Regions from separate parts of the Paenibacillus sp. TY11 genome, predicted to be linked through region 1. Evidence: riboswitches for the same ligand, from Rfam matches in the RefSeq annotation. Region 1 holds a riboswitch; each other region holds the start of a gene.
The links. A riboswitch is a leader RNA that binds a small molecule or an ion and turns the genes downstream of it on or off. The one in region 1 is predicted to bind glycine.
Positions count from the first base shown of each region.

Region 1 (2,267 bases):
CCCATAAGTAAAAGGAATGGGGCGGTTCAATTGGTCCACTGTAAAGCCTACATTACGCAGTCCATTGGCAAAATCAGAGAAGGCGCCTTCAATGACCCAATCTGCTGCACCAGCGGTCTGTGCGTGCGTATTATCGAACAGCACCTTTTTGCCTTTTCCATCCGGCAATGTAGTACCGGGTTGATCCGGGTTGCCAGGATCAGGTTCGCCCGGATCACCAGGTTCCCCCGGCTCGCTTCCGCTCACCAGCTCGACAGCACTTGGGCTTTTCACTCCGCCAAAATTATTGTAGGCGCCGAGTGTACCCGTCACACGAATTTTGCCGCCGATCAGCTCAGGATGGCCTGATAACCCAAATTGCCCTCTGTACGCTGATGTCAGCTGTACATCCAATAGATTAGACGTATTACGTTCATTTGCCTGATCGGCAATCAGTACGTTAAAATCATTCGCAAACGGGGGAGAAAAGTTAGCCGTCTTCGATCCGGTAGCATGTCCGACGATGTAGCCTTCCACCGTCACCGTACCTCCACTGCCTTGGCGCTGAAGTGCTTCGGCTACTGTCAATGCTCCCTCTGCCTTGGCCTGACCGAATGGAACGAAGATCCCGATCAGCAGTGATACGATTGCTGCCAGATGCAGCATTCCTTTCAAGCGTGAACCTGTGAACCGCAAGCCTTTTACCATACGTCAATATCCCTCCCATTATTTCCATCAATGTAATTGTCCTCTATCAGATTAGCTATCAATCTTCTAATTCCTTCCTGATTTCATCCATAATTATGTAAAATCTAATCTTTTTTATTGGAAACGCGCCTGTTTATGTAAAAATTGAACCCTGTGATTGACACCGAGCACGGCATACATTACGCTAAGAAAGACATGTAGAACGGTATATGCGAATGAAGATGACGGGAGAGTCTGTCAGGGAGCCTACACTCTGGCGGCACCGAAGGAGCAAGACGCCAGCACCCGGCTGGCGGATAATCTCTCAGGTCCATGTATCGTCATCTGACGCAACTCTGGAGAGAGCGCAAGCCACCCAAGGGGTAAGGCGGTAAGGACACCGCACGAAACTCTCAGGTAACGAGGACAGAGATAAGGGAAACTTCCTTATCCTGTCCTTTTTTGTGCTCACATTGTACGTCAGCATTAGGAACCGTCTATACGCGCAAAGACGCGGCTATACCATATACTATGGTATAGAACATACAGGGGGCCACACCATGCGTTTCAAAGATGTATTTTCCATTATCGGCCCGGCCATGACCGGACCTTCCAGTTCACACACCGCAGGCGCGGTGCGGCTCGCACGCGTTGCCCGGCACTGGCTCGGGGCGCAGCCTGACCGTGCCCGCATGACACTGTACGGCTCCTTTGCCGACACGTACAAAGGACACGGTACAGACCTAGCGCTCATCGCAGGGCTGCTCAATTACGATACAGACGATCACCGAATTCCGGATGCCGAGCAATGGGCAGAGCAAGCCGGGATGACCGTGGAATTCGCCGTCAGCGGGCTACCCGCGCCTCATCCGAACACCGTCCGTTTCGAGCTGTGGAAGGACGAGGATCAGCGCACACTGCTGGGCTCCTCCATCGGCGGCGGCAGCATCCATGTCCAGCAACTCAACGAATTCCGAGTCAACCTGACCGGGGAGCTACCTACGCTGGTGCTTCTTCACTCAGATAAGCCTGGTACATTGGGCGCGGTGACTTCAGCGCTCGGCGCGGCTGACATTAACATTGCCTATATGCACGTGGATCGCAAAGGCCGGGATGGTGAAGCACTCACCGCCATCGAAACGGACAGTCCTGCTACGGCTGAATTGATCACAAAGCTGCGGTCCTTGCCTCATATGTACGAAATTAAAATGATTAATTTGAAAAAAGGAGCTGAATCCGATGCGGTTTAGCCATCTGCATGAGATCAGCGCTTTATGCGCTGAAGAATCCACCACGATTGGCCGCCTGATGATTCAAGAGCAGGTACAAGAGACAAATACACCTGAGGAAGAAATCTTCCGCCAAATGTCTGATTATTATGAAGTGATGAAGGAAGCCGTTCATCGCGGTCAGACGCAAGACACCGTATCCCGCAGTGGATTGACGGGCGGCGACGGCAAGCGCCTAGCCGAGTATCTGCGGGCAGGGGAAACCTGCTCCGGCGATGCCTCCGCGCTCGCTATGGCTTATGCCCTCTCCGTGTCGGAGGTTAATGCGTCCATGGGTCGCATTGTCGCCACGCCCACCGCAGGTTCATGCGG
Region 1 is NZ_JCBAIQ010000021.1:15,552-17,818, reverse strand. It holds gene AC6EJC_RS20770 (DUF6359 domain-containing protein) at 1-687, opposite strand, end outside; glycine riboswitch at 903-1,017, shown strand; gene sdaAB (L-serine ammonia-lyase, iron-sulfur-dependent subunit beta) at 1,227-1,916, shown strand; gene sdaAA (L-serine ammonia-lyase, iron-sulfur-dependent, subunit alpha) at 1,906-2,267, shown strand, end outside.

Region 2 (2,267 bases), on a different contig from region 1:
TAATAAATAATCGTGAAATGGAAAATCCAGAAGTTCATATCTGACATGTTCGCTCTATAGAAATGAAGAGAGTTTAAGATTAGCGTGGGCGTTTATAAAAGGGTGCTGCCACCACCTCGGCACGCAGGCGTTTACCACGAATCTCAACCTCCAGCGGTGTGGATAGGGCGCTAAAACGACTGTCCACCAGAGCCAGACCCAGATTACGCTTCAAGGTGGGCGATTGGGTTCCCGTTGTGACCTCACCGATGTGTTGTCCTTCTGCGAATACCGGATAATGGGCGCGTGGGATACCGCGATCAATCATTTCCAGCCCGATCAACTTGCGAGGAATCCCTTGTTCTTTCTGGCGTTGCAGCGCTTCTCTGCCGATAAAATCTCCTTTATTTAGCTTGACGAAGAAACCTAGACCAGCTTCGAGTGGTGTAATCGTGGCAGATAACTCCTGTCCGTACAGCGGCAACCGCGCCTCAAAGCGCAGTGTATCCCGAGCACCAAGTCCAGCGGGAATCAGCCCATACGACTCACCGGAACGAAGCAAACCATCCCATACGGCTGGTGCTTCCGCAGCAGGTACATAAAATTCAAAACCGTCTTCGCCCGTATATCCGGTTCGTGAGACAAGCGCTTTTGCTCCGAACAATTGCACGTTCTCATGGAATCGGAAAGATGCCAGATTCGTAATATCCGTATCTGCCACGGCTGCGACAATACGTGCTGCTTCCGGTCCTTGCAACGCCAGCAATGCTATCGCATCAGACACATTCTCCATGTGAACGGATGCGGGTACATGACGAAGTAGCCAATCCCAATCCTTATCGATGTTGGAGGCGTTCACAACGAGCATGTAGCGCTCCGGGCCTTTGCAGTAAACAAGTAAGTCGTCTACTACACCTCCATCGGGGTAACACAGGAGCGAATATTGTGCCTGACCCGGTTCCAACTGGCTGACATCATTCGTGGTTACCCTTTGCAGAAAAGCTTCGGCCTCCTTGCCTTCAACCAAAAACTCGCCCATATGCGATACATCGAATAAACCCGCACGTTGCCGGACGGCCTCATGCTCCTTTTGAATCCCGCTAAACTGAACGGGGAGCTCCCAGCCGCCAAAGTCAATACAACGAACCCCAGGCCGCGTCCCGTAGGACGAATATAGTGGCGTTTTTCGCAAATTAGTCATTTTTCCACTCCTATCCGGTGTGATCGGCTAAACAAAAAAGACAGGCCGAAAAAAACGTATAGACGGCAGTCCATACTCTTTTTTCAGCTCTGTCCTTGATACCTGAAAGTTACCCCGGTGTGTACCAGGTTTCCCCTTGGGTGATCCGCTCCATAGCGAATGCTCTCCAGAGATGCGTCCGGCAGAGGTCCTTTTGCCTGAGAGATTCACCTGCAGTGCAGGTTTACTCCTTCGGCGCTACCTTTGGGATCAACGGTATGTTACCTGGTTTTGCAGATAACAACTTGATCCGATTCGCGTCCACCTATGTCTCACAATCGGCAACAGCTATGCGAATCTTTTTGGTAGTCTCTCCCTCCGCGTTCATCCGCGTATGTAGTTGTCGGGGTGTTTCCAAAAGCATTTGCTATAACCCATTAATACGCAAATTCATTCAAAATGTCAATAAAAATGTCATCAAAAACAATCGAAAAAACATTTAATATATAAATAAGGATATGTAAGCGTTTATTATAAGCTATCATATTTTTATATCGTACGCTTCATAAGGTGTTATGAAGTATTTTTGTTAGTATTATTGACATGGATGTTCTTGTTGTCATAATCTTAACCTGTCTAATACAGGTGAGCAAAAGCGATTTTATTCATATGAAAGTGAGGCGGAACAGGATGAGTGAAGTGAAACAGCAACTTTGGTATACGGACGAACATGAGTGGGTTCAGCGCACAGAGGATGGAACGGTGCGAATCGGTATTACAGACTTTGCACAGCATCAACTGGGTGATATTGTTTTTGTGGAATTACCTGGGGCGGGAGCAACGATTGAGCAGGGGGCGGAGATTGGTACGATTGAATCGGTGAAGACAGTATCCGACCTTTTCGCTCCGGTGACGGGAACCGTATTGAAAGTGAATGAAGCACTGGAAAGTACGCCTGAACTTGTGAATGAATCTCCCTATGAAAAAGGTTGGATGGTCGAAGTGGAGATCGGTAAAGATGTGGAGGAAGCATTGGGCAAGCTACTGTCTGCGGATCAGTACGAGCAGTTGATTTCCGATGAGCAATAATGGAGCAATGTAGTATGAA
Region 2 is NZ_JCBAIQ010000009.1:117,792-120,058, forward strand. It holds gene gcvT (glycine cleavage system aminomethyltransferase GcvT) at 80-1,180, opposite strand; glycine riboswitch at 1,260-1,355, opposite strand; glycine riboswitch at 1,356-1,547, opposite strand; gene gcvH (glycine cleavage system protein GcvH) at 1,850-2,248, shown strand.
Region 2: linked by a shared signal. The riboswitch ahead of gcvT (glycine cleavage system aminomethyltransferase GcvT) and the one ahead of sdaAB (L-serine ammonia-lyase, iron-sulfur-dependent subunit beta) in region 1 are both predicted to bind glycine.

Region 3 (2,267 bases), on a different contig from region 1:
ATGAATCGTTATTTTGAAGAAAATAATGTTGTTATACACACAGAACCAGGCGATGCGGAAATTTTGAAAAATAACACGGTCGATTATATCTCTTTCAGCTACTACATGACCTTGACCGTTTCTGCAGGTCCAGAAGGTGAGAAAGCAGCAGGAAACCTGATTGGCGGCGTGAAAAATCCATATTTACAGTCCTCCGACTGGGGATGGCAAATTGATCCGATCGGCCTGCGTGTTACGCTGAACACGTTATATGACCGATACCAAAAGCCGCTGTTCATCGTGGAAAATGGCTTAGGTGCTTATGATAAAGTAGAAGAGGACGGTTCTGTGCATGACACATATCGTATTGATTACTTGCGTCAGCATATTGTTCAAATGAAGGAAGCGATTACCGACGGTGTTGATCTGCTTGGTTACACCAGCTGGGGCCCTATCGACCTTGTGAGCATGTCTACTTCCGAAATGTCCAAGCGCTACGGATTTATTTACGTCGATCTGGATGATGACGGTAACGGAACGCTCCAACGCTCCAAAAAGGACTCATTTAACTGGTATAAAAATGTAATTGCAACCAATGGTGAAGAATTGTAAATCTGCTTCACTCTATATCGTCTTGGGCGGGTATAGCAGGGGACATCCTAAGGATGAAAATCTGCTATACCCGCTTTTTTGATAGACACATTATGATATCTCAGCGGTCTTCACAAATTTTTCACTTGTAATAAACTGAAAGTTTTCTGTATAATGAATAAAAATTTCATATGTCTGGTTGATGTTTGCGGGAGATGGAACGAAAGTTCCGACCGAAGGGGCAAAACTCTCAGGTGCTTGGGCTGATTACAGCAACAAGCGGGACCGTAAACGGACAGAACTCTGGAGAGACCCTTAATTGGGCGCCGAAGGTGCACCGCAGAGAACATCTGCTTAAACTCTCAGGCAAAAGGACAGAGACGCGAATAACCTGTGACAGGGAATGCCCTAGGCTTTTATAAGCTATTAGAGGTAGAAACCTGCACAAGATGGTTGTATTTTTTCGTGCCTTTAACCTCTCCAGGAGTCGAATCAGCGGATTTGACTCTTTTTTGTTTTTTATTATGCTGGAGGAGCGGGTTGAAATGAATTTGGTACATGTGTTAGAAGCGATTAGCAGTTGGATATGGGGGGCGCCCCTCATCATTCTTGTCATGGGAACGGGGTTGTGGCTGACCATACGTTTGAAAGTGTTGCAGGTATTCCGCCTGCCCCTGGCGATCAAGCTGATCGGTAAGGCCCCGAATGAAGGCAGCGGGGATGTAAGTAGTTTTGCGGCTTTGAGTACGGCGTTGGCGGCTACAGTTGGCACAGGAAGTATTGTCGGCGTAGCGACAGCCATTAAGCTGGGCGGGCCGGGTGCCTTGTTCTGGATGGTCGTTGCAGCCTTTTTTGGGATGGCGACGAAATATGCGGAAGGTGTACTTGCCGTAAAATACCGGGTGAAGGATCGGAATGGACAATTTTCCGGCGGCCCGATGTATTATATTGAGAAAGGTCTTGGGCGCCGTTTTAAACCGCTGGCGATGCTGTTTGCTTTTTCGGGCATGCTGGTAGCGTTGTTCGGGATTGGAACGTTTCCACAGGTCAAAGCGATTGTATCTTCGACTGAAAACAGTTTTGGCGTTCCGCCCATTGTAACGGCACTGATTATTGCTATCCTTACAGGACTTGTCACCATTGGAGGACTCAAAAGCATTGCCAAGGTATCGACGAAGGTCGTTCCTTTTAAAACAGGCTTGTACGTGCTGATCTGTATCATTGTACTGATTCGGTTTGCTGACCAGCTTCCTGCCGCAATCGCGCTTGTGCTCCATTCAGCATTTTCGACTACATCTGCAACGGGCGGATTTGCCGGAGCTACGATTATGCTGGCGATGCGCAGCGGGGTAGCCAGAGGTATTTTTGCCAATGAGGCCGGATTGGGAAGCGCACCGATTGCAGCCGCAGCTGCCAAAACCAAATGGCCTGCGGAGCAAGGGTTGATTTCCATGACAGGCGTCTTTATTGATACCATGGTTATTTGTGTGATGACCGGATTGACGCTACTCGTTAGCGGTGTATGGAGCGGTCCTACGGATGCGGGATTGATGACTCAGCAAGCATTTTCCAGTGCATTTCCGCTGGGGGCAGAACTGCTCACGATCATTCTGATTATGTTCGCGTTCACCACCATGCTTGGCTGGAACTATTACGGGGAACGCTGCGTTGAATATTTGCTTGGGGTCAAGTGGATT
Region 3 is NZ_JCBAIQ010000023.1:78,826-81,092, reverse strand. It holds gene AC6EJC_RS22070 (glycoside hydrolase family 1 protein) at 1-591, shown strand, start outside; glycine riboswitch at 770-846, shown strand; glycine riboswitch at 864-958, shown strand; gene AC6EJC_RS22065 (alanine/glycine:cation symporter family protein) at 1,116-2,267, shown strand, end outside.
Region 3: linked by a shared signal. The riboswitch ahead of AC6EJC_RS22065 (alanine/glycine:cation symporter family protein) and the one ahead of sdaAB (L-serine ammonia-lyase, iron-sulfur-dependent subunit beta) in region 1 are both predicted to bind glycine.